Regions from separate parts of the Shewanella sp. SG41-3 genome, predicted to be linked through region 2. Evidence: predicted binding sites of a transcription regulator. Region 2 holds the regulator's gene; each other region holds the start of a gene.
The links. Region 2 encodes LexA, which represses DNA repair genes until DNA is damaged. Its sites were predicted from a motif close to TACTGTATNNNNATACAGTA; they were not measured.
Positions count from the first base shown of each region.

Region 1: the regulator LexA is predicted to act here: its motif matches at 6,465-6,484, upstream of H5164_RS13625 (YebG family protein).
Region 3: the regulator LexA is predicted to act here: its motif matches at 3,917-3,936, upstream of recG (ATP-dependent DNA helicase RecG).
Region 4: the regulator LexA is predicted to act here: its motif matches at 5,281-5,300, upstream of H5164_RS15965 (DNA topoisomerase III).

Region 1 is NZ_JACJFJ010000006.1:219,833-227,989, forward strand. Features, by position in the region: gene pepN (aminopeptidase N) at 1-2,379, opposite strand, end outside; gene prc (carboxy terminal-processing peptidase) at 2,695-4,746, opposite strand; gene proQ (RNA chaperone ProQ) at 4,768-5,379, opposite strand; gene H5164_RS13620 (GAF domain-containing protein) at 5,656-6,114, opposite strand; gene H5164_RS13625 (YebG family protein) at 6,160-6,453, opposite strand; gene H5164_RS13630 (paraquat-inducible protein A) at 6,667-7,293, shown strand; gene H5164_RS13635 (paraquat-inducible protein A) at 7,286-7,999, shown strand; gene H5164_RS13640 (PqiB family protein) at 7,986-8,157, shown strand, end outside.
Region 2 is NZ_JACJFJ010000004.1:473,923-482,079, forward strand. Features, by position in the region: gene mtr (tryptophan permease) at 1-353, opposite strand, end outside; gene plsB (glycerol-3-phosphate 1-O-acyltransferase PlsB) at 353-2,776, opposite strand; gene lexA (transcriptional repressor LexA) at 3,041-3,655, shown strand; gene H5164_RS10505 (cell division inhibitor SulA) at 3,652-4,158, shown strand; gene coxB (cytochrome c oxidase subunit II) at 4,555-6,144, shown strand; gene ctaD (cytochrome c oxidase subunit I) at 6,154-7,749, shown strand; gene H5164_RS10520 (cytochrome c oxidase assembly protein) at 7,751-8,157, shown strand, end outside.
Region 3 is NZ_JACJFJ010000004.1:371,833-379,989, forward strand. Features, by position in the region: gene H5164_RS10005 (AMP-binding protein) at 1-119, shown strand, start outside; gene H5164_RS10010 (calcium/sodium antiporter) at 258-1,187, shown strand; gene H5164_RS10015 (tetratricopeptide repeat protein) at 1,408-2,088, shown strand; gene H5164_RS10020 (sensor histidine kinase) at 2,166-3,260, shown strand; gene H5164_RS10025 (response regulator transcription factor) at 3,257-3,865, shown strand; gene recG (ATP-dependent DNA helicase RecG) at 4,006-6,081, shown strand; gene H5164_RS10035 (DUF3014 domain-containing protein) at 6,351-7,232, shown strand; gene H5164_RS10040 (beta-ketoacyl synthase chain length factor) at 7,472-8,157, shown strand, end outside.
Region 4 is NZ_JACJFJ010000008.1:141,586-149,742, reverse strand. Features, by position in the region: gene H5164_RS15975 (nitroreductase family protein) at 181-837, opposite strand; gene H5164_RS15970 (ATP-binding cassette domain-containing protein) at 1,271-2,740, opposite strand; gene H5164_RS15965 (DNA topoisomerase III) at 3,253-5,226, opposite strand; gene H5164_RS15960 (tRNA (adenine(22)-N(1))-methyltransferase TrmK) at 5,404-6,168, shown strand; gene purF (amidophosphoribosyltransferase) at 6,738-8,157, opposite strand, start outside.

The DNA of each region.
Region 1 (8,157 bases), on a different contig from region 2:
AATTTTAGTTAAATAACGGTAACCTTCTCCATCAGCACGATGAAATTGGTAAGTGTTTGCCGCAGCAAAAGCTCCAATCAATGACCGAATGCGATTAGGATTAGAGAAACTAAAGCTGCTATGTTTAGTAAGTGTCTTAATCTGATCAATCACATCGTCACTATTAACTAAAGCTTGTAAAGTAAGCCACTTATCCATTACGAGTGGGGTTGATTTCCATGTGGACTCAAAGTCACTTAATAGCATAGGCAAACACGCTAACTTTGCCATCGCGGCCGCTTTCAAAGCACCTAAACTGTCGGTCATGTTTCTGGCTGAATAGTATTGTTTTTCAACTAACGATTCATGGGTATCGGAGACTTGGCATAATAATGACAAGGCAATATTTTTAAATGCTCTGGCAGCAGGGTTATCGATTAATATCAGCGCTCGATAACACACTAACAGCTCATCTTCGCAAGCAGAGGCGAGTTCTTCAACAACAAATTCTCTGGCTTTTGCCAATGCATCTAAATCAACATGATCTACCTGCTCAATAAGTGCTGAAGCACTCGGGATAGACAAAATTTCAGCGACTAAAGCTTGATCAAGATTAGCATCTAAAATAACACCTCTAAAGGCTTCTATCACCCTGGTGTCAATCATCATCACTTGTTGCTGTTGTAATTGTGCAACGTTATCCCAGATGGTTTGACTGATTAATTGCACCGATGCTTCCCAGCGTGCAACTTCACTCGATGCATGGCGCATAAGATGAACAAGCTGGTCAATGCTAAAATCGTAAACGAGTTTCACCGGTGCAGAAAAATCTTGAAGCAAGGAGGCTGTAGGCGCACTGTCCAGTCCATCAAACACAAATGTTTGGCTGGCTTGTGTCACATCAAGTACTTTATTGACAATGGACTGTCCCGCTCGGTCCAATAACTCCACACTAAAAGGTATATGCAGTGTTTGGCCCTTTACACCTTGTGATACCACCTGCTGAGTAACAGTTAAATGATATTCGCCCTTGTCTGCATCGAAATGATCTTTGACCGTGACGACTGGTGTACCCGCTTGGGTGTACCAACGACGGAATAAGGTTAAGTCTTTACCGCTGGCATCTTGCATGGCATTAACAAAATCATCGCAAGTTACAGCTTGACCATCATGACGTTCAAAATAGCACTTCATACCCGCTTGAAAACCGGCCTCACCTAGAATAGTGTGCATCATGCGGATCACTTCAGCACCCTTGTTATAAACCGTCACTGTGTAGAAATTGTTCATTTCAATCACACTTTCAGGACGAATAGGATGAGACATAGGACCGGTGTCTTCAGCAAACTGTTGATTTTTCATCACGCGAATGGCTTGGATACGATTAACAGCGCGAGACCCCACATCAGAGCTAAATTCTTGATCGCGGAAAACGGTTAAGCCTTCTTTTAAACTCAGTTGAAACCAATCACGACAGGTTACTCGGTTACCCGTCCAGTTGTGAAAGTACTCATGACCAACAACTGACTCAATGCCGTGATAATCTTCGTCAGTAGCACTGGCTTTATCAGCAAGAACGTATTTAGTATTAAACACATTCAAACCTTTATTTTCCATCGCTCCCATATTGAAAAAATCAACTGCCACAATCATATAGATGTCGAGATCGTACTCAAGACCAAAACGGGTTTCATCCCATTTCATCGATTTTTTCAATGACGACATCGCGTGATCGGCTTTATGTAAATTACCTTTATCAACAAAAACTTGCAGCGTCACCTCGCGACCAGACTGAGTGGTAAAGCTGTCATTAAGCAAATCAAAGTCACCAGCGACAACGGCAAATAAGTAACTTGGTTTTGGAAATGGATCATGCCACTTAACAAAGTGACGTCCAGAACGTGGCATCTCGCCTTTATCAATTAAATTACCGTTACTTAACAAAAAAGGAAAAGCATGTTTATCGGCTTCAATACGTACGGTATAAATAGCCAAAACATCGGGTCTGTCTAAAAAGTAAGTAATGCGACGAAATCCTTCGGCTTCACATTGCGTGCAATAAGCACCATCAGACATGTAAAGACCTTCAAGACTCGAATTTGCCTCAGGGTCAAGTAAAGTAACCACCTCTAATTCAAACTCATTTAGCTCAGTGGTGATCGTTAATTGGCTTTCGTGTTGACGATAGTTTGCCGTTGTACCATTAAGCTTGACTGAGCTCAGAGAAAGTTGTTCACCATCAAGCACTAAATCATGCTGATGTTGGCCATTACGGATCACCTTACTAACAGCCGTTACTTTGGTATTCTTGCCATCAAGAATAACGTTTAAATCTACATGAGAAATGGTAAATGCAGGCTTAGTATAATCTTTGAGGTGTTTCTCTTGCGCTTGGTTCATACAGGATCCTTTTCAATGGTACTCATGCCAATATGATTAAACTTGTGTGGGAACGTTATCGAATTGGTATTGTTTTTATTTCACTTCAGCCGTGGTTAAGTGATTGGATAAATTGGATAAAATATCAATATGCTGCCTATTCCACCTCAAAAAGGTCATTTTACTAACAAGCCGAATCGACCGCCGTTAACCTACTGCAAGTCGATACAACGCAGTTAGAGATGCGAAGGACTGTTTGCAACCGTTTATATCCAGAGCTGAGGTTATTATTAAGAAAAAACGCGCCTAAGCGCGTTTGTTAACTGTCACAAAAAATCACTTTGAGTTTGTTTTTGCCAATTTCTCTGCATCCGCCATATCAAGCGTGATATTAGCCGTTTCATCTAAAAAGGCATCCGGTAACTTACTGTCATCGGTCTTTTCTATATCATCTAGTGATTTAACAATTGCTAAACCATCGTGCTCTCTTCGGGCATTTTCTCGATCGAGTGCACGCTTGTCATCATCTTCACGAGAAGCAAGACGTTCACTTTCAACAAGCGAGATGGTTTTGTCATTGTGATGCTTTTTAAATTCAGCTATATCTTGATAAATATAACTAAACTCTTCGTCATTGCTGATCCGCGCTTGATGTTTAACATCAAGAGAACTTATCAACATAGGCGTAATATTGCCCAATGTAGTGTATTGAGCAGCAGGAACTTTATCCCATGGAAGCGCATTTTTCTCTTCCGATTCACCATATTCACCCGCTTCTAAAGCAGTAGGCAAGCGCACATCTGGGGTAACACCCTTACGTTGTGTGCTGCCACCATTGATACGGTAAAACTTGGCAATGGTATACTGAACATGACCAATTGGTTTTTCATACATGTCATAAATTCGACCTAAACTTTTATGCTGCTGAACTGTGCCTTTACCATAAGTCGATTCACCCACAATCAAAGCGCGATCATAGTCTTGTAAAGCCGCAGCAAAAATCTCTGATGCAGATGCACTGTAACGATCTACCATCACAGTCAGTGGACCGCTGTATGCACTAATACCATCATTATCACGATTTTGATTAATGCCACCATTGGCGTCACGAATTTGCACAACAGGCCCTTGATCAATAAACAATCCGGTCAATAATGTGGCTTCAGTTAACGCCCCACCACCATTACCACGAAGGTCAATAATAATGCCTTCAACATTGTCTTTTTCAAGTTTAGCGATTTCTTTAGCCACGTCTTGCGACAGATTCATGTAAAATCCAGGGATTTGAATCACACCGACTTTACGATTGGCGTACTGACCTTCTTTAGGTTCAATTACTTTTGAGGTAGCTGCGCGATCTTCTAAACGAATTTTGTCACGGGTAATGACCACTTCAAAAGGTTTAGCATTTGCGCCACCTTTTTTGGGTAAAATTTGTAATACAACTTCGCTACCCTTTGGACCTTTGATCAAATCAACCACATCATCTAAACGCCAGCCAATAACATCAACAATGCCACCGTCTTTTTGACCAACACCAACAATTTTATCTTCTGGCGATAATTTATCACTGTTGGCAGCAGGGCCTCCTGCCACTAAACTTTTGATAACAGTGTAATCATCATCCATTTGCAACACAGCACCAATGCCCTCTAAGCTTAGGTTCATTTCCATTTGGAAACGTTCAGCATTACGTGGGGATAAGTAACTGGTGTGAGGTTCAACGCTGCGAGCAAACGCATTCATTACGGTTTGAAATACGTCTTCGCTTTGGGTTTGGCTTAAACGTTTAATGGCATTGTTGTAACGTTTCTCGAGCACTTCAACAATTTCAGGCCATTTTTTACCGGTCAACTTGAGATTTAATGCATCATACTTAACCCGCTGACGCCAAAGCTCATTAACTTCAGCTTCATCTTTTGGCCATTGTGCATCTTTGCGATCAAATTCATAAGCATCGCCTGCTTGGGTAAAATCAAACTCTTTATCGAGCAAAGATAAAGCATACGCAAAACGTTCATAGCGACGTTGTTGCACAACTTCATACATAGCAAAAGCGGGGCTAATATCGCCAGACTCGACCATATTATCAAACTGTTCTTTATACTGACTAAAACTCGCAATATCTGCTGCAGTTAGTACATTTCGACGATAATCAAGCTGCTCAAGAAAGCGGGAATATATTTGTTCAGAAAATGCATCATCAAGATTAAAGCGATGATAATGCGAGCGAGTGAACAATGTTGTCACTCGCTTGCTAGCCACTTTATGTTGTGGCTCTTGTGCTAGTTTAGGTAACTCGCTGATTTGAATCGTTGGTGAAATTGCCCATGCCGAAAAGCCGACAAATAAACTGGCAATTGACGCGGCCAAGGTAAGTTTTCGCATCAACAAGTACTCCTTAAATTTCTATAATAGTATGTGCTCTGCACGTACTTTGATGGACAAGCCAGAATCTAACTGAACATGCACATCTTCTTTATTAATATCAGTCACAACACCTGGTACTGGGGTAGCACCTAACTTAACATTAACGCGTTGTTTTTGTTTTAAATCTTCAAGCTTAGCTGGCACAAGTTGAATCACAGGAGCAACGACTGGCGCTGGACGTTCTTTTTTAACAGCTGGAGCGCGTTTAGGTGCTACTTTCTTTGCCGGTTTTTTGGGTGCTAAAGCTTGACGTTTTGCTTTGGCTTTATCTTGGCTCTCTTTGAGCGTCAAAATAGCATGGTCAATATGCTCTTGTTCTAATTCAGCACATTCATTACCGTCAAGATCAATACGTTTAGCGCCCGCTTTAACGCCTTTCAAATAGCGCCAGCTGCTGGTGTAACGACGAAGCGCTACACGTAATTGTGTTTTACTGACTTTAGAATCATCAGCTAACCGTTCAGCCAAATCTTGAAACAGACCAATTTTTAATGGCTTAGTTTCACCTTCTGCAATAAAGCATAAAGGAAAGGTTTCATATAAATACGCTAAAATTGCGTTGGTGTCGGTCAACTTGTCTGTTGATTCCATTTTTACTTCCACGTTAATAAAGGGACTGATTATGCGGCAGAAATTTGCCATGCAGTCGTTCATCTTTCGTTAAACCTTACCGTTAAGGCTCAACGTACAAAATATCACTATCCGCCAGTTTGCTAAAGTCATTGAAACAAACCTTAACAATTTAACCAAACTTACTCTCAGCTTAATCATCGCTCATCAGTAAATCCAGCACAAATGCGTTTAGCGGCATATTATAAAGCCCGCGACAGCGAATGCGACCATGATTTAATCTATTTTGTTCGCTATTTAACCAAATAGGCAAGTTTCGAAACTTTTTACCATGTTTTCTAAGCCAATTTGATCATCTTGATCGAAACGATTGAGTAATGGACTGTCAATATCTAACACTGCCACCACTTCATTGCCCTGCCTTACAGGAATGACTATTTCGGAATTACTGGCAGAATCGCATGCTATATGGCCATCAAATTGATGCACGTCGGCGATGCGTTGGGTGATATTTTCTGCAGCAGCGGTGCCACAAACACCTTTGCCCATATCAATTCGAGTGCACGCGACTTTACCTTGGAAAGGACCAAGGACGAGCTGTTCACCACGCTTGATGTAAAAACCAGCCCAGTTGAGATCCTCAAGGTTGTCATTTAACAACGCTGAAAAATTTGCCATTGCCGCAATCAAATCATCTTCGCCTTCAAGTAACGCTTGAGCTTGACGATTTAATGTTTGGTAAAATTCGGTTTTCATTTCCATTCCTTAAGCTGGTATCTACTTCACAAGTTTGAAATACGGCTATTCTGCAGCGGTATTTTTAGCCGTAGTCTTTTTGGTTTTAACTGCAGGAGCGTTTTTAACCTGTACTACGCCTTTTAGCAAGTTAGAAAGCTCATCTTTATTGTTTGCGAGATAAAATGCTAACTGTTCGCACTTATTTTCATCGAGTCCAAGATCTGCCTTTATAAGAAAAGGCACTAGGTTATCGGAAATATCGAGCATCTTATCGTAGGCATCAGCCTCTTTTTTCGATATAAATGTCATCTTTTCCACCCCTTCTCTGACCACGACAAATTGGGTTATCACTGCCATGATGTAATCCTCACTGTTTTTATATACAGTGCATAGAATCTCACATAGTTAACTTATGATGCAAGTGTTCTGATTATTCTGATATTATCAAATACACATTAATGAGTTTCTTTTAACAAATGACACATTTATTTGCCAATATGAGGCAAAGTTGAGAGGTTTACCTCTTAGCTACCCGATAATGATTTTCACTATGGATTAGATTAATTTTTCATGAATGAATTTGATGATCATGATTCTATAATATTATGCCGATCATGTGATTTGGCAGTGAGAAAACGAGCGTTACCCTCCAGCTCTCGCGCTATTTGTCCGCGTTGTCATACTGTACTCTATGATTCTCCGTACTGCTCTATCAATGGTATGTTGGCGCTATGCGTTGCCGCGTTAATTATATTCATTCCCGCTAATTTGTTACCAGTTCTCGAAATTCACTTTCTTGGCAGTGTCAGAACCACGACCGTAATGCAGGCTGCTATGACGGTTTGGGCCGAAGGATATTGGGTCGTAGGCTTAGCGGTAATGGTTGCGGCTGTTATCGCCCCTGGATTATTAATATTGTCGATACTGGCGCAAGTTGTTATTGTCAAATTAGAATTACACAGCTCATTTTGGCAAAGAACTTATACGACATTGCTAAAAAATCATGGTTTGATATCACAAATGACCATGCTAGAAATTTATGTCATCAGCTTCTTGGTATCTGCATTCCAACTATCTGATTTTTCTGATGTGTATTTTGGTATGGGGACATTCAGTTTTACCATGCTGTTTGTCATCATTCTTTTTTTACAACGTGAATATAAACTTGAGCACATGTGGAGTTATGTTGATGCCTGAAACTCCAATGAATCCCGCTAATGAGCTATCCTCAGCAAGTGAAGAGCCTCATGTAAATATTAACCAGGAAGCCCCAAAAAAAGCTCAAGCCTCTTTGCAGGGGCAAAAGTTAGGCTTATGTTTATGCCCTGTCTGTCGCAAGCTGAATTTAACCAGCAAAAATCATTGCCAGCGCTGTTTTAGCCAATTGAGCAATCGTAATTATGCCAGTATCCAGCAAAGTTGGGCTTTATTGATTACAGCCACTATTTTACTTATCGTCGCTAACATCTACCCTATCACCCTCCTGACAAACCGCGGGGTGGTCACTAAGGATACTATTTTTAGTGGTATTAGCCATTTAGTGCAAACAGGCATGTTGCCGATAGCGGTAATTGTTTTTACTGCCAGTATTTTAGTACCTTGGCTTAAGATTTTTGGCTTAGCCACTTATTTAACCGCCATCAGTTTTAACTTGCCGGTATCAAAAAGAAAATTAATGGTTGGTTTTCACATTATTGAATGGATTGGCCGTTGGTCGATGCTCGACTTATTCGTTATCTCATTAACCGTTGCTTTAGTGAATATGGGACAACTGTTAGATGCTAAACCTGCACCTGCTGCAACTGCATTTGCGTTAGTGATCTTACTGACACAACTTGCGGCAAAAGTGTTAGATACTCGTTTACTCTGGGACCGCTTGGAAAACACCGATGACACAAATTGAATCACCGAAAATTGTTAAGAAAAAATTATTCTCGCCAATATGGTTATTGCCTATTGTCGCCTTAATATTGGGTGCTTGGTTAGGGGTAAAAAGCATTAAAGAGTCGGGCATTGAAATTTTAATCCACTTTCCCAGCGCCGCAGGCATTGATATTGGTA
Region 2 (8,157 bases):
ACAATCGATCCGCCACCACTGATATAGGCATAAGTTAAAATGTACAACACAAAGGCTATAGAGACGCCGTTAATGACTCGCCAAAACTGCCCTAGGGTTACTCGAGTTAAGGTATCGAAACTGTCACCGGGTTCAAAATGCAAGTTAGCTTCTAATAACAGCAAACCCGACATTAGCATGCAAAACCAGACGCCGAGCAACATCGCTATTGAGTAACCAAACCACATCCCTGCACCAACAACTGGCAAGGAAAACATTCCCGCACCCACTGTAGTGCCAGCAATGATCATCGCCCCACCCAATACTGACTTACCACTAGTGCGATGCTTGGCCGCATTCATATGGTTTGCCATTATTGTCCGTGCTCCGCATCCACACTGTCTACTATGGTTTGTTTTACTGACGAACTCAGCAACTTGTTGGCATGATCTCGAATTCTGATCACTTCGTCACGATGTTCAACACTGCATAAGTAACCTAGTTCTTTTAACTTAACACTCAAGGTGTTATACAGTTTTTTGTCATAAAACTCTGGAGCGGTAATCCCGTGAAGTGCGCCTAGTCGTTGGGCCAACAAGTGACTGTCGGTTTCAAGAGCAGAACGTTCAAGCTCAGGCTTTATCGCCAGTAAATTGAAGATAATGGCATAACGCTGCAAGGTCTCACTGATCGTTTCAGCCAGAAGTAACACTTGGGTAATATGACGAGGCGTGATAACAAAGTTATCATTGTCGCTCAACAAACCTTGCTCAAGCATAAAGTCTAAAACGCCATCAACATATTTAGGCACATCATCAATGCCCATAAATAACTCTGCTTTCAACAATGGATAAAAATCCATCACGATGGCATGAATGCGCGCGCGATCGCAGTCATCATAGCGCAATAAACAACTGGCAATTAATGACGGTATCGCCATTAAATGAATAATATTATTACGGTAATAACTCATGGTGATGGCAATTTTTTCATCAACAGAAATAATCTCACCAATAGAATCTTTGGTACTAACAAACTTATTTAACGACAAACAATGATCAACAATCGACTTACCATCACCCTCGGCGACCGATGCGTAATCGGTATAAGGTACGGTTTTCAATAAGGCTAAATACAGATCAAGTTGGCGTTCTAACTGACTTCTTTCTAATGCATTTTGCTCTGAGGCTAATAACACTAAACTGGTTAATGTTACCGAGCTCGCGGCGGCAGCACCGTTAATATTGGTCATCACGCGGTTAGCGAGTAAATTAACCGATGGAGTAAACCACGATGGTTTTTGATCAGGCTCTTTCGCCAGTTCGCTACGCCATTCTGGCGCTTGTTGATTTAAGAAGTGCTGTAAGTTAATCGGCTCACCAAAATTAACATAACCTTGGCCAAAATTACCGAGTTTACGCAGCGCACCAAATAACTGCCAAACAGATTCTTTTTTCTTTTTCTTGCCGCTTAATTCTTTGTGGTAAGTGGCCACTTCCATCACATGATCATAACCTAAATACACTGGTACTAACGTCACTGGGCGCTCTATGCCGCGTAGTACACTGTTTATGGTCATTGCCAACATGCCGGTTTTAGGCGCAAGTAAACGTCCTGTACGCGAACGCCCACCTTCGGTGAAATACTCAACCGAATAACCTTTAGCAAATAACTGATCTAAATACTCACGAAATACTGCGGTATACAGTTTATTACCATTAAAGCTGCGGCGGATGAAGAATGCTCCACCACGGCGGAACATTGGCCCTGCTGGCCAAAAGTTCAAGTTAATACCGGCCGCAATATGCGGCGGAACCATACCCTGATAATACAAAATGTATGACAGCAACAAGTAATCCATATGGCTGCGATGACAAGGCACATAGACAATTTCATGGCCATCATGGTGAAGCTGTCTTACCTGTTCAGCACCTTTGATATTGATACCGCTATATAATTTATTCCATAACCAAGTGAGAAAACGCTCGGCAATGCGCACTAAACTATCTGAATAGTCTGCGGCAATTTCATCAAGGTATTCAATCGCAGTTTCACGGGCTTTTTCAGGAGATACTTTTTTGTTGACCGCCTCTTCTTCAATAGCCTTTTTAATTGAATCTGACTTTAATAAAGAGGCAAATAGCATTTGACGATTAGGTAATTGTGGCCCTGTCATAACTTTACGTTGGCGACGGAAATGTACTCGCGCGACACGAGTTAATTTATGCGCAATTCTTTTATCTGTACCGTGCTCATCAGCCATATGGCGCAGCGATAACGCATTAGAAAACTGCACAAAATTATGTCGCCCTAAAAATAAAATCATCAGCCACTTACGTAACCAAGTTGGGTTTTCTCTTTCAAAAACAGCCGCTGTCATGCTGTCTTCTTCCTTACCAGGAGTACGTCCCCAATAAAGACAAACTGGCACTAATTGAATATCGAGGTCAGCATTCTCACTATGAAGCGATAATAAACGGGTAAAATAATTAAGGAACTTCTCACCACTTTCACGTTTACCAAATAGAGGTTTACGCCCCTCTAAACACACCACTCGAGGTACTCTTAAACCATCAAGCTGTAACGGCTCATAAGGACTTGGCATACCAAATCCTTCAGTGATTTCGCTCAAGGCGGCAATATCACTAATAGATTCCGTTTTCATCAAATAAACCAAGGGCTTGGTCGGATCTATATTGAGGTCATCAAACGGATCATGGGGCACCACAATGGTCTGTACCATCCATTTCTGAACCCATTTTAATGCTTGTAAAAATATTGAATCTGGTTTTGACATGGTTATTTTCGCAACATAAGCCATTGTAATATTGTCGTATAGGATACCAGAAACCACCCTGCTTACACTATCTGGCCAACTTATCTTTACGTGTAAGCTCTCACTTTAAGACATAGTGCAAGATAAAACATATATAATAACCAATAAAAACATTAATTTAAGTTACAAAAAACCAATAAAACACAAAAAATAGTTGGTTAATACTTGCACGAACACAAACACTGTATATAATGACAGTCACTGTATAAAAAGACAGGAATCATCATGAGACCGTTAACGCCGCGCCAAGCAGAAATATTAGACTTAATTAAAAACAATATCGCCGAAACAGGTATGCCACCCACTCGTGCTGAAATTGCGAAACGTCTTGGCTTTAAAAGTGCTAATGCTGCCGAAGAGCATTTAAAAGCATTAGCCAAAAAAGGCTTTATCGAGATCATGCCTGGTACCTCTCGAGGTATTCGCTTACCTCATGAAGAACAGATTGAAACCGGTTTGCCTCTGATTGGACAAGTTGCAGCTGGTGAGCCTATTTTGGCTCAAGAACACGTTGAACAGTATTATCAAGTCGACCCGAGCATGTTTAAACCTGCCGCAGACTTTCTGTTGCGCGTTCGTGGTGACAGCATGAAGAACATCGGTATTTTAGAAGGCGATTTACTCGCGGTTCATAAAATGCAACAAGCACGTAATGGCCAAGTTGTAGTGGCGCGTGTTGATGATGACGTCACCGTAAAACGATTTGAACAAAAAGGTAATGTGATTTATCTGCACGCAGAAAATGACGATTACACCCCGATTAAAGTTGATTTAAGTTGCCAAAGCCTAACCATCGAAGGGCTTGCCGTTGGCGTTATCCGTAATGGAGATTGGTTATGAACAAACTAATGGGCATCGCGCCACGTCACCCAGGCTTATGGGTAGATTTAGCTGAAACAGAATTGCATGGCAACCAAACCATTCGCACATTACAAACAGTCACCCAAGGTGAAGCTGAGTTGAGCCAGTTGTGTAGTCAACTCGCCACATTGAGCCAACAAGGTCGATGGATTGTGTTAATTAGCCCACCACACATTGGCTATAAACATATGCTGGCAAATGCTGGCGTGAGAATGGACCGTATTTTACTGGTGCACACTAAAGACGAAGTCGAAACCTTATGGGCGATGGAAAAAGCGCTTACCAGTGGAACATCAAGTGCTGTCGTCACTTGGACAAGCTCACTTGACGCTCGTGATAGTCGTCGATTAGAAATTGTAGCTAAAAGTGCACGGGCTTTAGGTGTGGTAATTGAGGATGTGAATGCTCACTTACCTCACAAACATCAACTTGTTAGCCCTACATTAATAAATGGAACAAGTAATTTTTGCTCATTTCACTAAGCATTAACCCTTACTTACCAAGCCCTGTATTGAATTCAGGGCTTTTTTTTCATCTTTTTTCAGTCAATTAGCCAACAAAGTGATCTTGATCAATGTTTAATCTACAGCTAATGTTGTTCCCAAGGATGAAATAATATTCATCTTTAATTGGACATGAATGACAGTGATTAAGATTACTTTCAGACAAATGAGCCAACTCAATATTGATAAGTTCAGTAGTAGGTACAAGCGTGGTGCACCGCTAATAATAAAACCGTAGACAACCTGTTTACTGCCACCAAGGTACTTTGAGGTCATCAAACTTTTTTCGGGAACCGAAAAGTTTGCATAGAGCAGAGAATTACTGTGTGACTTTTCTTTGTAATTGCTATTTGCAATGAACAGAGGAGCAGTCTTGTGAAGCAATGGTGGTATTGTTTACTGGTGGTGTTTATAGCACTTCCGCTTGGGGCATCAGAAATGTCCCTCAACATGACTCAAGGCGTGACAGATATCAGTGGTAAGGTTTATGGCCTCCACATGACGATACTTTATATCTGTTGTGCCATTGGGTTAGTGGTGTTTGGGATCATGATTTATTCAATGATTTACCATCGCAAATCAAAAGGCGCTGTTGCGGCAAATTTTCACGAAAGTACTAAAGTGGAAATAGCTTGGACCGTCATTCCTTTCATCATCTTAATCGCCATGGCCATTCCAGCCACTAAAACCTTAATTGCCATGGAAGACCCCAGCAATGCGGATCTCACCATCAAAATTACTGGGTCGCAGTGGAAATGGCATTACAGCTATTTTGATAAAGACATCGAATTTTACAGCACATTATCGACCCCCAGAGATCAAATCGATGGCATAGAGGCTAAAGGAGAGCATTATCTTCTTGAAGTCGATAAACCACTCGTACTGCCCATTAACCAAAAAGTGCGTTTTTTAATGACATCAGATGATGTGATCCACTCATGGTGGGTTCCGGCTTTTGCGGTTAAAAAAGATGCCAATCCAGGCTTTATTAATGAAGCATGGACCCGCATTGATAAGCCCGGAATTTATCGTGGCCAATGTGCCGAATTGTGCGGTAAAGACCATGGATTTATGCCCATTGTGGTGCAAGCATTATCAGAGACAGATTTTGATAACTGGTTAGTAGAGCAAAAGCAACTGGCCAGTAATGCCGCTGCTGCGGCGGCTGCATCACTGTCACAAACCTTATCTCTTGAAGAGTTAACCACCCAAGGTGAACAGATCTATCTTGCTCGTTGCGCCGCTTGTCACCAACCTAATGGTGCGGGCCTTCCAGGTGTATTCCCATCACTAATTGGCAGTCCTATCATAAAAGGTCCTGTTGCAGGTCACCTCAACATCGTCTTAAACGGTAAACCAGGAACCGCAATGCAAGCCTTTGCCAAGCAACTTACCGCCCAAGAGATTGCCGCAGTGATTACCTTTGAGCGTAATGCTTGGGGCAATAATACCGGTGATGTTGTGCAAGCTGCTGATGTGAGTAATTTCTCTGGCGGCAATGAAGCAAGTACTGAAGCATATAAGACTGAAAGCACAATGGCCGCAACAGCAACTGAGAGTACCAATACTGCGACAGAAAAAGCGACTCAGGCTCTTGAAACCGTCGCAAAGGCTGTAACGCCAGAGGTTGTTGCCGTTGAAGATCTGCCCACCTTAACCTTGGAGCAATTAATCACAGAAGGTGAGCAGGTTTATGCCACCACTTGCGCCGCATGTCATCAAGCCACTGGTGCTGGTTTGCCAGGCGCTTTCCCTTCACTTATTGGCAGCCCTGTGGTTACCGGACCGGTTAGCGGACATATCGATATCGTTATGCACGGTAAACCAGGCACCGCGATGCAGGCATTTAGTAGTCAACTTAGCCCACAAAAGATGGCCGCGGTGATTACTTATGAGCGCAATGCGTGGGGCAATAATTCTGGCGAGGCGGTGCAACCTGCCGATGTCGCTAGCCATGGACAGTAGGGGAAGACAATGAGCACAACAACGCACGATACACTAGCTACCGCTCATGATGATCATCATCACGGAGCGCCGAAAGGGCTCATGCGCTGGCTACTCACAACTAATCATAAAGATATCGGTTCGCTGTACTTATGGTTTAGTTTTATTATGTTTCTCACTGGTGGCGCCATGGCAATGGTCATTCGGGCAGAGTTATTTCAGCCTGGATTACAGCTAGTAGAACCTAACTTTTTTAATCAAATGACCACGGTTCATGGTCTTATCATGGTATTTGGCGCAGTGATGCCGGCTTTTACCGGATTAGCTAATTGGTTAATTCCAATGATGATCGGTGCACCAGACATGGCTTTACCGCGGATGAATAATTGGAGCTTCTGGATTTTACCGTTCGCGTTTACCATATTACTCAGTTCGCTATTCATGGAAGGCGGTGGTCCTAACTTTGGTTGGACATTCTACGCACCGCTATCAACCACTTATAGCCCTGATAGCACAGCTCTATTTGTATTCGCCATCCATATCATGGGTATCAGCTCGATAATGGGCGCGATTAACGTTATCGTGACCATTGTTAACCTGCGCGCTCCTGGCATGACATGGATGAAACTGCCCTTGTTTGTGTGGACTTGGTTAATTACTGCCTTTTTATTAATTGCGGTGATGCCAGTGCTCGCAGGCGCAGTGACTATGGTGTTAACCGACAAGTTTTTCGGTACCAGCTTTTTCGATGCTGCAGGTGGCGGTGACCCAGTGATGTTCCAGCATATTTTCTGGTTCTTCGGTCACCCAGAAGTTTACATCATGATTTTACCCTCATTCGGCATTATCTCCGCCATTATACCGACCTTTAGCCGCAAGAAATTATTTGGCTATTCCTCTATGGTTTACGCTACTGCCAGTATTGCTGTGCTGTCGTTCTTAGTATGGGCACATCATATGTTTACCACAGGCATGCCGGTATTCGCCGAGTTGTTTTTCATGTATTGCACCATGCTAATTGCGGTTCCCACCGGGGTTAAGGTGTTTAATTGGGTTGCTACCATGTGGCGCGGTTCGATGACATTTGAAACACCAATGCTATTTGCGGTGGCGTTTATCATTCTGTTTACCATTGGTGGCTTTTCCGGTTTGATGCTGGCAATCACCCCTGCGGACTTTCAGTATCACGACACTTACTTTGTAGTGGCGCATTTTCATTATGTGCTGGTGACTGGGGCGATATTTTCCATTATGGCGGCGGCATATTATTGGCTGCCAAAATGGACCGGTAATATGTACAACGAAACCTTAGGCAAGTGGCATTTTTGGTGCTCAGTGATCTCTGTCAACGTGCTGTTTTTCCCAATGCACTTTTTGGGCTTGGCGGGTATGCCTCGTCGAATCCCAGATTACGCAGTACAGTTTGCCGATGTGAATCAAATTGTTTCGATTGGTGGATTTGCATTTGGTTTATCGCAGTTTATTTTTCTCGCTGTGGTGCTCAAATGTATCAAAGGTGGCAAACCGGCTGGCGATAACCCTTGGGAAGCTGCAGAAGGTTTGGAATGGACCATTGCCAGTCCAGCGCCATATCACTCGTTTACCACTCCGCCGGAGATAAAATGAGATGACACAGCCAACAAAATCAAATCGTAAGTTATTAATCATGCTGATTGCTGGATCAATTGGTATGTTTGGGTTTGGTTTTGCATTGGTACCGCTTTATGACGTGCTCTGCGATACATTGGGTATTAATGGCAAAACCCAAAATAGCGCCAGTAGCTATGAAGCGGTAGTGGTTGATAAAAGCCGTACCGTTACCATTGAATTTGTGACCCAAGTTCAGTCAGATATGTCGTGGGAATTTAGCCCTAAAGTTAACCAAATAAGCGTGCATCCTGGTGAGCTCACTCACGCACAATTTTTGGTTAAAAACCTGTCTGCACACGACACAGTAGGCCAAGCAATCCCTTCAGTATCACCTGGACAAGGAGCGGCGTACTTCAATAAAACGGAATGTTTTTGCTTTAACCA
Region 3 (8,157 bases), 100 kb from region 2:
TTGAGAACGATGTATTAACTCCAACGTTAAAAATTAAACGTCACGTACTGGAAAAAACATTCAGTGCCAAAGTAGACGGTGTGCGCGGTGCAAAAGTACGTTGGGAAGACGAATTGTAGTCATCCACTATCGATTATTTCGCCTCAAAAAATACACGCAATATGCGTGTATTTTTTTGACATATTCTGTCAATATACGCGCCATCAACTATGCAGAGTTTACATAGCGTTGCATACCCATTAATTAGGCAGAGACTCATGTTCATTGCGTTATATATTATCGGCGGTTTTATCATTTTAACCTTTGGCGCAGAAGCTCTTGTGCGCGGAGCCAGTGCTGTAGCGCTGCGTTTAGGTATTGCGCCGCTCATTATAGGCTTAACCATTGTGGCATTTGGTACTAGCGCCCCTGAATTAGCGGTGAGTGTAAAATCGGCATTAGCTGGTAATCCTGGGATTGCTTTAGGTAATGTTGTCGGTTCTAACATTGTTAATGTCGGTTTAATTTTAGCCATCACCGCCCTTATTCGCCCTATTACCGTGCAATCTCAAATGGTTAAGCGCGATATTCCTATTATGATTTGCGCGTCAGTACTAATGTGGTTTTTGCTGCTTGATGGTGAAGTCAGCTTTATCGACGGAGCCATCTTATTTGGTGCACTTGTTAGTTATTTAGTCTTTAGTTATGTCAGCGCCAAAAATAATCCAGAAGACGTTGATGTTAATACCAATCCACAACACCCAGGATTATCAATCGCATTAATTTTTGCTGGAATCGCAATGTTAGTCGGTGGTGGCATATTATTTGTTGATGGTGCTGTTGATTTAGCCAAGCAGTTTGGCATTAGTGAAGTCATCATTGGCTTAACTATTGTGGCTATTGGCACCAGTATGCCAGAACTCGTTACCTCGGTGATGGCGGCTCTTAAAGGTCAAAGTGACATTGCCATCGGTAACGTTGTTGGCTCTAATATTTTCAACGTACTCGGTATTTTAGGCGCAACAGCATTAATTCACCCAGTATCCGCTGCCGGATTTAACGAAGTTGATTTTATCGCCATGCTGATTTTTGCGTTTATGGTATTGCCGTTTGCTTGGAGCGGTTTACGTATTGGTCGTCGTGAAGGTGGAGTGTTATTAGCTGGTTACCTTGGCTACACCAGTTATTTAGTGATGCAAGTGGTTTAAGTTATCGACAATATTACTCATACTAAAGGCCGAATATTCATTCGGTCTTTTCATAACACTTTGTAAGCCTATACTCATATTTAATACGAGATCCTGACAATACATGACATTTGTCATCTTCAATTGATGACCTTTGTGTCTAAGAATAACCCAAGCCTATCGCCATACTACACCTATCCCAACAACATCTTGATTGGGGGAAACGTAAATGGAGATAACCATGAAAACCTTACTACTGATCACCAGCTTAACCTTAGTCAGCCAAGCTAGCTTTGCTAATATTAGCGATATTGATGCTGCTGCCAATACCATGAACATCAATGAACTCAGCCAATACAGTGAACAGGCTATTGATTATGAAAAAGCCTATGCTGATTATCGTCTAGCCATTACTGCCAACATAATGGGTCAACGTCAACTCGCTACAGATTCATTAAACGATGCTCAGCAAACACTAGAATCTCTTTTAGACCAAGACCCATCTGCAGACCCACAAGCGCTACTTGCTGCGGTATACGGAATGCAAATCTCGTTTGATAATAGCAAAGGTGCTGTATTAGGAATGAAAACGGCACAATTACTTCAACAAGCAAACGATCTGGAACCTAACAATCCGCGCGTCAGTTTAGTGCGAGCAATTAATGCATTTTATACCCCTAGCGTATTTGGTGGCGGACTCGACAAGTCGCAAACATTAGCAACCCAAGCAATTAGTCAATTTGAGCAGCCTTGTAATGAAATCTGTTGGGGACATGCAGAAGCCTATACTTGGCGCGGACTCGCTAAACAAGAACAAGGCGACTTAAAGGGTGCTTTACAAGATTGGCAAACCGCCATTGAAGTTGACCCTCAGTATGGTTGGGCAAGATATCTGTTAAACCAACAAACAGTAAAGCAGTAATCGACCAGTTTATTATTACTCGCATAGGTTTGAGTTAGCGCGCAGTTACTCTATGATTAACTGCGCTAGGAGGCACTATGACACTCGGTTTAACAATACCCAACGAAAAGAGTTATGAGCAAAAAACCGCTTGGGTTTACCTCATAAACTTAGGTTTTTACTTTATTCCATTGTATTTCATGCACGGTCAATGGTTAAACATTACGATCGCTATCTTATTATTAGTGCCATTTATTATCGGTTATTTCTGGGCTTATAACTGTAGCAAAGAGCGAGCCCTCAAACCTATTGGGTTAATGTTTGTCACAGCAATAGCCTCATCATTTGTTAGCAGTGGCGCCATATCACTGTTCAGTTTTTGCTGTTTCTTTATTGGTTTTTTCTACTCACTTCGTACTGCCATATTGAGTTTTATCGGACTGAGTATTTTGCTTTTAGTGATCGATATTAGCATGGATTACACAGGCTACTTTTTTACTTTTTATGGTATGGGAATTTGCTTAGGGGTGGGAGTGTTTGGGATAATTGAACAAAACCGCCAACGCATCAAACGCCAGCAACAACAATCAAAAGATGAAGTCGCCAATTTAGCTACCGCATTAGAACGCGAACGTATTGGCCGCGATTTACATGATGTGATGGGGCACCACTTAGCCGCCATCGCCTTAAAAGCTGAACTGGCAGACAAACTCATTGCCTCAGGTAAAATCGATTTAGCGCAGCAGCAAATTCATCAAGTGAGTGTGATAACTCGAGACTGTTTAAGCCAAATTCGCCACACGGTATCGGGCTATAAACATCAAGGCTTGACGCATACCTTAAACACCTTAGCCAATACGTTAAGAGATAACGCTATTGCTGTCAGCATAGAAGGCACATTCCCTAAACTCAGTGAACTCATGGAATCGCAAATCAGCTTGCTGTTAACTGAGTTGATTAATAACACCATAAAACACAGCCACGCAACACATTGCACCCTGCGTATTGAACAAAGCCTAAATTGCCTCAAACTCAACTTTATCGAGAATGTACCGGTTAAAACCATCACTAAAGGCAACGGATTAACCGGTATTCAAGAGCGAGTAACCTTGCTACATGGCACCATCGACTATCAATTAATTCCCCATTATAAAGTGAGTATCCAATTGCCACTAAGTGAGTCCGTTAGATGAAAATTCTATTAGCCGAAGATCAAGCCATGGTAAGAGGCGCCCTCGCCGCGTTACTCACATTAGGATGTGATAGCTTAAATGCAATAGAGATTGTCGAAGTCGAAGATGGCGATAAAGCGATGCAACAACTTAAAACCGATTCGTTTGACCTGCTACTTACCGACATTGAAATGCCTGGGAAATCAGGTTTAGAACTGAGCCTATGGTTGCAACAGCAACGCAGTCAGACCAAAGTGATTATTCTGACCACCTTTGGCCGAGCGGGTTATATCAAACGAGCATTAGAATACGGTGTCGGGGGCTTTTTATTAAAAGATGCACCTTCTGCTGACTTAATTAACGCGATTAAACAAGTCATGGCGGGTAAACGAGTCATCGATCCAGAATTGGCTTTCACCGCTATTGGTGAAATAGATCCTCTCAACGACAAAGAAAGGCGCGCATTGCGCCTAGCAAGCGAAGGCTTATCAACCAGCGATATTGCCAGTCAGTTGTTTATTGCAGAAGGTACAGTACGAAACTATTTGTCAGAAGCCATTAATAAACTCAATGCCAGTAACCGAATTGATGCCGCCAGAATTGCCAAGCAAAAGGGTTGGTTGTAATTAGTGGCTTAATATTGCCTTGTATGCAAAGTCTGCTAAGATACCTTAAACATCTGTATATAATTACAGTGATTTGAGATTGATAGCTTGAAATCACTATAATTTTTACATCTTTGGTAATCAATTTAGGTGAGCACAATTTGCTACGACTGGATCTTGTTCCGATCACCGACCTTAAAGGCGTTGCTAAAAAGGTTGCGGAAAAACTGGCTAAGTTAGGTATTAAAACAGTACAAGATGTGCTGTTTCATTTACCGCTGCGTTATGAAGACCGTACGCAAATCCATGCTATTGCCGCATTACCTCCTGGCAGTTATGGCACCATAGAAGCAGAAATTCAGTCGACTCAAATCATGCAAGGTCGGCGGCGCATGTTAGTGTGTAATGTCCGTGACCACAGCGGAATGATGAGCCTGCGATTTTTTAATTTCTCTATGGCGCAACGTAATGCCATGGAAAATGGCGCCAGCATTCGGGCTTACGGTGAAATACGCCGTGGCAATCATCATAAAGAAATTGTTCACCCCGAATATCAAATTATTCATCCTGGTGAATCTGTCACATTAAGCGACACCCTAACGCCGATTTACCCGACGACTGAAGGGGTAAAGCAAGCCAGTTGGATCAAATTAACACAACAAGCCTTGGCGATGTTGGATCAAGGTGGATTACCTGAGTTGCTGCCCAGTGCATTACAGCCAAACAATATTAGCCTGCGTGATGCATTGCATATTTTACATCGCCCCCATAGCTCAGTATCACCTTTTGAATTAGAACAAGGTCAACATCCTGCCCAACAAAGATTAATCCAAGAAGAACTGCTGGCACATAATCTGAGCATGTTGCAACTACGCCAACGCAGTAACCAAGATGCCGCGGTGCCAATGCCAGCGACAGGTCAGTTACTAACGCCTTTTCTAGCGCAACTGCCTTTTAAACCCACTGGAGCTCAACAGCGGGTTGTCGCCGAAATCAGCCAAGATATTCAACATCCAACGCCGATGATGCGTTTAGTTCAAGGCGACGTGGGTTCAGGTAAAACCTTGGTGGCGGCACTGGCGGCATTACAGGCAATTGAAAACGGTTACCAAGTGGCCATGATGGCACCGACTGAATTACTCGCCGAACAACATGCCAGCAACTTTGCAGCATGGTTTGAACCACTTGGGCTAAAAGTCGGCTGGCTGGCGGGTAAATTAAAAGGCAAAGCTAGGGTTCAATCACTTGAAGATATCGCTTCTGGCGCTGCACAAATGGTTATTGGAACTCATGCGATATTTCAACAAGCGGTGGTGTTTAATAAACTGGCGCTGATTATTATTGATGAGCAGCATCGTTTTGGTGTGCATCAACGCCTAGACTTACGAGAAAAAGGTGTCAGCCAAGGCTTCCATCCACACCAGCTTATAATGACTGCTACGCCAATTCCGCGTACCTTAGCCATGACCGCTTATGCCGATCTTGATACCTCGACCATTGATGAACTGCCTCCAGGACGAACTCCCGTAACCACAGTAGCCCTTGCCGACAGTCGCCGAGAGCAAGTGATTGAACGTGTAAAACAAGCAGCATTAAACGATAATCGCCAAGCTTATTGGGTCTGTACCTTAATTGAAGAGTCTGAAGTACTTGAATGCCAAGCGGCTGAAGACACCGCCACAGAACTCGCCATAGCGTTACCAGAACTGAAAATAGGCTTGATCCATGGAAGAATGAAAAGCGCTGAAAAACAACATATCATGGCGCAATTTAAAGCGGGTGAATTGAACTTACTCGTCGCCACTACCGTCATAGAAGTTGGCGTTGATGTGCCTAATGCCAGTTTAATGATTATCGAAAACCCTGAACGCTTAGGCCTAGCGCAGTTACACCAATTAAGAGGTCGAGTCGGCCGTGGGGCTGTAGCTAGCCATTGTGTATTACTTTACAAAGCCCCGTTATCACAAACGGCCACCAAACGTTTAGGCGTACTCAGAGACAGTAATGATGGTTTTGTTATTGCTCAAAAAGACTTAGAAATTAGAGGTCCAGGCGAAGTGCTTGGCACCAAACAAACCGGTTTGGCAGATCTTAAAATTGCTGATCTGATTCGTGATCAACACTTAATTGCACCAACTCAAAAATTAGCATCTCATGTTTACCAGCAAGTGCCACAAAACGTAGATGCTATCATTCATCGCTGGATCGGTGATAGACAACAATATGTCCAAGCGTAATATAGATCATAATATATTGTTCATTATCATCAGTTATCACTAGACAAGTGGGCCGAATATTGCAAAATGGTACATAAATTGTGTTTGTTATCTAGTCAGCTAGTGGGGATCACCTTACTGCAAGCAAAGCGAAAGCTTTAACGCAGTGAAAGCGATTTGAAATCAGTCCTCCGCAACTGTTTAGTTATTGAATGTAATTAGTATCATGCAGAATTTTTCGACTCCATCTAGATCTTTGTATCGATTAGCTATAACGCCAAGGAATTGAAATGCAAGTTAATGAAGAAGATAGAATTACCCCACAAGCCACGGAAAAAACTGGCTCTAACATGCTATTAATCGCTATAGCCGTTATCGCGCTATTAGGCGCCAGCAGTTACTTCTATTTTACGAGTGATGATACCGAAGAATTAGAACCGGTTGTCATGACACCAGTTGAACTGCCAGAATCAGTACCAGAGGTGCCAATAGAACAAGCGCCGATTGAAGAACCGCAAAACGTTAGCACTGTTGATGATATGGTTCCCGCTGGAGAATCTGAATCGTCTGCTGCAGTGGCAGAGCCTCTGCCAGTATTAGCTGAATCTGATGATTTTGTTGAAGCAAAAACATTAGCCATTGCCAACGGTATGAAAATTGCGCCGATGATCTTGAAAAAGGACATAGCTCGCCAATTTGTGGTGTTTGTTGATAACCTAGCCCAAGGTGATATCGTGCATAAAGCAAGCCCGTTAAAAGGCCCTGATACCCAATTTACTGTGAGCGAGATAACCAATAAAACCTATCTTAATCCAGATGGATATCATCGATATGATTTGTATGCGAATTTCATCGAAGGCTTGAACGATAAAGATTTAGTCGCTACTTACATTGAATTAAAACCACTCTTTGCTGAAGCGTTTACTGAACTCGGTTACAGTGATATTGATTTTGATAAGCGTATGCAGCAAGCTTTTAGCATGGTTGCTAGCGCCCCGATTATTGAAGACCCTATTGAGCTTTCATCAATCAGTGTGAACTATAAATACGTTGATCCTAACCTTGAAGCGTTGCCCAGTGCACAAAAACTGTTGATCCGTATGGGACCTGACAATACTCGTAAAATTAAAGCTGCGGTCAAAAAGCTACAACAAAGTTTTCCAAACAAATAAGCTTATATCGACGAGTAACCCTAGCAGATTAAGCTATCAAAAATGAACGCGACATATGTCGCGTTTTTTATTGAGCCATCACCTTAGCTAATCCCCCTCCACTATTAGGCTTTTTAGTTTGCATGACTTCTTATCTACATTAACTTCAGTGTACAATCGCTAAGGTTAACTAATCTTTATTATTTAAATGATTATTAACTGTTAAATAAGGATAGCTTGGCAGTTATAGAGGGAAAGTCATGCAGTTAGTATTTGAGCTTCTATCATGGGGGGCATGGTCACCAAACTTTCAAACCACAGAAAGTTGGCTACAATGGCAACAGCCAAATGGCAACTTGACGCCTAAGCCCGACTCGCCAGCTTTAAAGCACATTCCGGCCATGCAACGTCGTCGTTTTAGTCGTTTAACTAAAATGATGCTAACAGCAGCTCACCAATGCCAGCCAGAAGAGCATTGTCGGAGCATTTTCTCATCTCGTCATGGCGAGCTCACGAGAACATTAGGCTTACTTAATGACATTACCCAGCAGCAAGCTTTATCGCCAATGGCTTTTAGCCAGTCGGTGCATAATACTGCCAGTGGTATTTTTGGCATTGTAAATAATAACACTACAGCCTCTACATCCATTGCTGCTGGTGAACAAACCCTTTCTCAAGCACTTATTGAAGCCTATGCCCAATTAGCACAATCTCCAGAGCCCTTATTAGTCATTTTTGGTGACGATCCTGTGCCACCGATATACAGCGAATTTACTCACGAAGTCGAACTGCCCCTCGCCTTGGGGTTGTATCTTGCACCAAAAGATCACATAGGTTACCACGTTGAAAAACAGGCGCCTCAACGGACAACACTGAGCTTGTCTGATTATCCACTGGATGTCGCTAATCCACAGGGACAAAAAAATATAAGTTTAAGCGAGTTAAT
Region 4 (8,157 bases), on a different contig from region 2:
ATGAGGTGATTGTTATTATGATATGGAAGATCAACACCTTGGCGGAATTGATGGAGTGATCAACAAGGGCAAGCAGTGTTCCCCTTGTTGATCCTCTGTGTGCGAAGCGCTACAACGTTAATATTTTCTAACCAAGGTTTATTCGACATTGAAACGAATAAAATCAATATCAAAGCCTATTTATACGACCTGTAATACTTGCTCTTTAGCCAAACGAGATTTAGGTAACTTAGCGTTATAGTCTTCATCCGAATGATGATAACCAAATGCTAATGCAACTTCACACACATAACCGCCAAGTTCTTCAGCAAAAATTTCACCTAGCAACTCACTGTCTACGCCTTCCATCGGCGTAGAATCAATACCAAGGCGAGCTAAAACATGCATAGTGTTACCTAATGCTAAATAGGTTTGTGACTTAGTCCATGCCGCATTGTTGCCCGCTTCATCAGTGTTTAAGTCAACAAATGCGTATCCACCAAATGCAGCTTCGCGATCTTCAGGCTTAGTACGGCCATCGATAATGCCTTGATCAACCACTTTGGCATAATCTTCACGGGTATACTTAGGGTTATATGCAAACAATATGGTATGTGAAGCCGCTTTAGCATGCGGTTGGTTAAACTGAAACTTATTAGCATAAGAGTCATGTAGGCGTTGTTTGGCTTGATCACTTTCAATCACGATAAATTTCCATGGTTGAGAGTTAATAGATGAAGGTGATAACACCATTGCGTCATAAATGATGGCTAAATCTAGTTGTGACACGCGCTTAGTCGCATCATAACGTTTGGCGGTGTAACGTTTTTCTAAATCAGTAATAATAGCGTTGGTCATGTCAGACTCCATATTAATTTTAAACACTCAGAGAAAGAGTTAGCAGTGAAACGACATGTCGTAATGTTATCGATTAACCTACAATCTGGCTCAATAGACTTGATACGAACAATATAAAACAACAAAACAATATTAAAAAAATTGAGTAAATACACTATAAGACGGTTATGGTGCCAAAACATGGGGTTTTCAAGGTTTATCACTAACTAAAGTTCGATTAGGCTATTCGACCAAGCTGCCCAAAGATACTATTTACTGCGGGTATCAAGTCATTCAGATTTTCAATCCGCTTACTGACTTTAGCTGCCGCATACAGTGCCAGGATGGCAAGGTTATCGAGTGAATTTTGCCATTAAGCAGACGAAGAAAAACAGCCAACAAATGTTAGCTGTTTAGATAAGCGTCATAGCCTTAAACAATAGCCATGCAATGATTAGCTTTCAGTTACCACAGCACGATAGCCGCCTTGATGTTCGTCGGCGACAAACTCAATAAAGTGCTGAATACTATCAAGGCTATCTTCTTGATAATGTGACACATACAACAATTGGCTCAAGTGCTCTTTAGCGATGAGTTCAAGGGCATTTTTAATCAATCTTCGGCCTAGGTAATCTAAGCCTTGGTAAGGCTCGTCAAGGATCAATAACGTTGGCTGCTTCACAATAGCGCGAGCAATGAGCAACAAGCGTTGCTGGCCATATTCTAATTGTCTAAAGGCCGTTTTACTCAACTGACCCATGTGTAAAATGGCTAACCATTCGGATGCGATAGCTAACTGTTGTGCTGTCGGTTGTTGATACAAACCAATCGAGTCATAAAAGCCCGATACAATCACATCTAAGGCACTGCAATTAACTCTATACTGTAAATGTAACGCTGATGACACCATGCCGATATGCTTTTTTATCTCCCAAATACTCTCGCCTGAGCCTCTTTTTTTACCAAAAATATCAATGTCGTTACTGTAACATTGTGGATGATCGCCAAAAATAAGCCCTAGCAAAGTACTTTTACCACAACCATTTGGGCCTTTAACTTGCCAATGTACGCCATAATCGATGCGCCAATTAACCCCAGAGAAAATCACTTTGTCACTGTAAGCCACTCGGCCATTGTGTAACTGAAAGACCGGATTTGCGAATAATGGCTTATGTCTGTGACGACGAATAAGGGCCAACATATCTTCACTTTGTTGGCCTGATTGCGCCGTAAGTTGACTAATCAGCGGATGATTATCCCACTCAGTCTTAGTCATTATGCTGTCTAACGCGCCATGATTAAACATCGCAACATGCTCAATCCAGTCAGGCATATCTTCTTCACGTGACACGACCACCAGCATTTGTACCGTTTGCGACAACAGCTGTAAATATTGACTTAACGCTTGTCGATGGCCCACATCAAGCCCTGCATAAGGTTCGTCGAGGACTAAAAATGGCACTTGGGTTGCCACAGCACGGGCCAGCATGACCCGGCGACTTTCACCGGTAGAAAGCTGAGTAAACTGGCTATCGCTTAACCGAGTGAGATCCAGCTGTTCTAATAAGCGCTTTGTCAGTGCGTGATCATCACATTGGGTAAAGATCACCCCATAAACGCTAGTATTAGGGTCGATGTAGCCTAAAGCCTCGCTGTCATCTTGCTCAAGAATCTGTTCGAGTAACAGCTGCTGTTCATGCAGTGACACCAAAGCGACCTGCGAGTAGTCAACACCCGATAGTATGCCAGAATAGGCCAAAGCGTTATCTTGTGCTTGCTGAGTCAATAACTGGCCCAATATGGCGCCTAAATCACCTTCGGTACTAAACACGCCCCAAGATTGTTGTGATTCAATAAGCCAATCTTCAATGTTCATGGTGACACTAGACGAACGGCATTGCAGCTGAGTAAACCGAATTTCCATTGTGGCGATTATCCCTGTCTATTAATACTGATTCTTCACCAGAGTTTATCTTCTGAGTGTCTCACAGGAGTCTTAAAAAAATCGACAAAAAAAGTAGAACATTTTGGTTCTACTTTGCGATTAAAATCACTTCAGTTGATCACACTGACGATTATTCACGAAAACGGCCATTTCATTAGCGTAGATTCAATTATCGCCCCTCTGCCATTGCTACATAATCAGCTTAATACTAAGTCTGCATAGAGACTTGGCATAATTCACGGCCAAGCCTGATTTCATAAAACATAAAATCAGCCTGGTTAGCATCATCTTGCTGTATCGTGTTCATTGCTCTTCAAACTTGTATTTTGCCTACTCAAGCTTGCCCCTATACTTTTGAGAAGATGTTGATAGGTTACTGGCAATAATCTTTCTTTGACACCTGACTGTTTTAAACCATGTCGTCACCAACCTAGCCTGGGTAAGTTTGCCTGTATCATCCCTCTTAACGATTTTCATCGCTTGCCACCCTGTTAATTTTTCGCTTTAGTTTTCTTTTTATATGGCTTTTTAAAGCTGCGCTTTGGTGCACTGCTGGCAACACCTTGTAATGCAGAAGGTAACTGACTCGATGCTTGGGTAATTAGGTTATCTAATTGGCTGAGTAATGGCTGCATAAACGCATCATACTTAAGCCTTTTTTGACTGATGGCATCGAGGCTATTTTCCCATAATGCGGTCATGTCTGGTGTGGTTGCAGATTCAGGTAAACTGCGGATCAAACCAACACCCACAGGTGTGGCCAGTATTGATTTACCTTGGCGAACTAAATAACCGCGCTTAAACAGTAATTCAATAATCCCAGCACGAGTCGCTTCAGTGCCTAAGCCATCAGTTTCTTTAAGAATTTTCTTAATATCGCTGTTTGTCACATAACGGCTAATGCCAGTCATGGCGCCTAATAATGTCGCGTCGGTAAAATGCTTCGGCGCTTGAGTCATTTTCTCTAGTAATTCACCACGCTCACATTGGAGTATTTGCCCTTTAACCAGCGGCGGTAATGATTGTACCGTGTCGTCGTTATCGTCATCGCTGCTAGTTGAACTAGAACTAGAATTAGAACTGGCTTGATTTACTGTGGTCGCCCGCTTATACAGTTGTTTCCAGCCTAAGCTTTTGTCTTGACGCGCTTTAGTGGTAAACAAACCTCCAGCAATAGTCACTTCCACAGCAGTTTCAGCATACATATAAGCTGGATAAAACTGGGCTAAATATTGCCTCGCAACGTGTTGGTATAACTTGGCTTCGTTACTGGATAACGATGACAAATTAGCAACTTTCTCTGTGGGTATAATGGCATGGTGAGCATCGACTTTACTGTCATCCCAAGCTTTGGACTTAAGCTTGGCATTTGGTGCCTCACAACCATCAACTAATGCAGCAGCACCTTTGAGTACCGCGTCCAATACTTTTGGTGCCAAAGCATGTTGCTCTTTAGGTAAATAGCGACTATCTGAACGCGGATAGGTAATTAATTTATGGCGCTCATACAAACTTTGGCAAGTATCAAGTACCTCTTTTGCCGAGAGGCCAAAACGTTTAGCCGCGTCTATTTGCAATGCTGATAAGCTATAGGGTAATGGTGGATTTTGGCGCTTATCTTTGGCTTCAATTTTAGTCACTTGCGCTGGTTGACCATTAATACGAGCAACAACATTTTCAGCTAAGCCTTTGGCTAACACTCTGCCATCTTCATCCATGTAGGGTTGGCAGGCTTCACTCGGTTGCCATTTGGCGGTAAAGGTTTGTTGCTGATCGGTAACCAGATGGGCCAGCACTTCATAAAAAGACTTTGGCTTGAAATCGGCAATCTCATCATCACGGCGCACCACTAAGCCAAGCAAAGGCGTTTGCACTCGGCCAACAGACAACACGCCTTGGTAACCCACTTTGCGCCCTTGAATGGTATAAGCACGAGTCATGTTCATGCCATATAGCCAATCAGCGCGGCTGCGGGCTAATGCAGAAGTCGATAAAGGAATAAACTCACGATTACTGCGTAACTGCCCTAACGCACGTTTGACTGCTTGTGGATTTAAATCACTAATTAATAGTCGCTGAACTTGATTGAGCTTGTCACCCTTGACGCCTAAATAAACAATCACTTCATCCACCAGCAACTGCCCTTCACGGTCTGGATCGCCAGCATTAATGATTGCTGAGGCTTGCTTAACCAGTTTACGCAACACAGTAAGTTGACTGCGAGTTTTGGTTTTAGGCATGAGCTTCCACGTTTGTGGCACTATGGGCAAATGTTCGAGCTTCCATGATTTAAATGCATCATCGTAAGCATCAGGTTCGGCTTGCTCCAATAAATGGCCAATACACCATGACACGCAATCACCATTAGCGGCAGTGATAAAGCCATCACCTTTTTTATGTGGTTTTGGCAGAACATCGGCAATAGCACGACCGAGACTGGGTTTTTCAGCAATATATAGAATCATAATCCATTATTAGGGTGCTAAAGTTCAATTAGATAAAACTCAATGGCACCGCTTAACTGTATAAATTTACAGTATAGATTAGCGCTAAATACGCCAAGCTGCAAATACGAAATAATTCACCACTTATATCGTCAAAATATTACAATACGCAGCTTAAATCCCAAACACGATGAACAGATGAAACTCGGCCAGCGTTTAGCACAAATCAACAGTATGATCCCCATGGGTTATAGCCATATTTGGGATTGTTGTTGCGACCATGGATTTCTTGGTGCGGCATTACTCGATAGGCATGCTGCAACCACGATCCATTTTGTCGATATTGTGCCGGCATTAATGCAGCAGTTAACCGCTAAGCTTGAACTTTTTTATCCACTGCAAACTGCCAATCAATGGCAAGTACATTGTGTCGATGTGTCAGCGATACCTCTGGAGCCAGACGAGCAAACTCCATTAGTGATCATTGCTGGTATTGGCGGAGATTTGATGATCGAGTTAGTGAATACACTTTGCCAATTGCACCCTAACCGTCAAATTGATTTTATCTTGTGTCCGGTCCATCATCAGTACGAACTTCGCCACCAACTCATTGAACTTGATTGCCGTTTAATTGATGAAAAACTGATTGAAGAAAATCGCCGCTTTTATGAAATTATCTATGTGAGGCGTGACAGTCCATCATCGCGAATAGCATGTGATAGTGAAAGTGATAGTTCTACCACTAAGATTAGCGCTGTGGGCGATAAACTTTGGCAATGTAACAATGACCACGAGCGCAATGTTGCTATACGATATTTACACAAAGTGCTGACTCACTATCAAAAAATAACCCTGTCGAATCCGCAAAAAGCATCACAGGCGTTGCAAGATTATCTAGCAATTAAAGCACAAGTCGAGCGTAAAGAACGGACGTCGACCTCCGAGTGTACGGCGCTATTTTAGACGCTGGATCCCGGCTCAAAAGCATTACCGGGATGACGGTAAAAGGGATCATATCTGGTTGACGATAAAAGTAATCGCTATCTGATTGAAGGAGTAGCAGACATATTCGTTTGACGATGAAAGTAATCGATATCTGATTGAAGGTGTAGCAGACATATTCGTTTGATGATGAAAGCAATCGATATCTGATTGATGCTGTAATAATCATATCTGGTTGCGGTGATAGCAATCGCTATCTGATTGAAGGCGTAGACAATATTGCTGGATGGTCATATTTGAAAGCGAGCCCTTAAATCCGATGCGTTTATATTCTCAGGTTATCACTTGTCATCGATCTTTATCGCTCTTACAGCCTCTAGCCGCGAAGCGACCTAGCATCTAGGCATTTGCTCAGCGCTCGCTTGCTATCGTTCTTTATCGCTTTTATAGCCTCTAGCCGCAAAGCGACCTAGTATCGAGATATCTATCTTGTTATCGCCTGTTATCAAGTAATACCGAGTGTTTAAAGCGGACATAAAAAAACCAGCATTTTCATGCTGGTTTTTTATGGCTATGAAAACCTGGCTAGCTTATGGATGACACTCGTTGTGCATTTCTAAGTTAGTTCCAATGTCTTTTGAGCGGTTAGCTTTGGCATCATCATTACGTAATTGTGTTAAATGGTCCAAGTAAGCTTGGTCAACGTCATTAGTAATGTAATGACCATCAAACACTGATGTTTCAAAACGCTTAATCTCTGGATTTTCCATTCTTACGGCTTCAATTAAGTCGCTTAAGTCTTGGAAAATAATACCATCGGCACCAATGATTTTAGCAATTTCGTCAGCATCACGACCATGAGCAATAAGCTCATTTGAGGTCGGCATATCGATACCATAGACATTCGGGAAACGGATTTCAGGAGCTGCTGATGCAAAGTACACTTTCTTTGCTCCAGCTTCACGCGCCATTTCAATGATCTGCTCAGACGTAGTACCACGTACTATTGAGTCATCAACTAATAGTACGTTTTTGCCTTTAAATTCAGTGTTAATCGCATTCAATTTACGACGAACTGATTTTTTACGTTCTTGCTGACCAGGCATGATAAACGTACGACCAATATAACGGTTTTTAACAAAACCTTGGCGATACGGTAGATCCATGCAACGGGCAATTTCTAAGGCGATATCACACGAGGTTTCAGGAATAGGAATCACCACATCAATGTCATGATCTTCCCATTCTTTCTTAATTTTTTCGCCCAACTTGGCGCCCATGTTTACACGACTAGCATAAACAGACACTTTATCAATGCTCGAATCAGGACGTGCAAAATACACGAATTCAAAAATACACGGAGCATAGCTAGGATCTGCAGCACATTGACGGGTAAATAATTGTCCATCAAGTGAAATATAAATTGCTTCGCCAGGTGCCACGTCACGCATCACTTCAAAGCCAACTGCGTCTAAAGCAACACTCTCTGAAGCAACCATATATTCAGTGCCGGTAGGCGTTTCATGCTTACCAAGTACCAATGGACGGATACCAAATGGGTCACGAAATGCAACTAAACCTTGACCGATGATCATGGCCACTACAGCGTAAGCACCGCGGGTTTGCGCATGCACTTTGGCAACAGCATCAAACACTTCATCAGCACTTAAGGTTAAACTGCGCGTTTCTTGTAACTCATCGGCTAACAGGTTCAACAAGACCTCGGAGTCAGAAGTAGTATTAACATGACGACGCTTTGTCACTAGGCTTTCAGCCAGTTCAATCGTATTAGTCAAGTTACCGTTATGTGCTAACGAAATACCAAATGGCGAGTTAACATAAAACGGTTGAGCTTCTGATGCACTCGAGCTACCAGCAGTAGGATAACGAACATGTCCAATACCGGCATTGCCTTGTAAACGCTGCATATGTTTAGGCTCAAACACATCTTTGACTAAGCCGTTTGCTTTACGTAAACGAAACGCATTCATGTCAACAGTCACAATACCT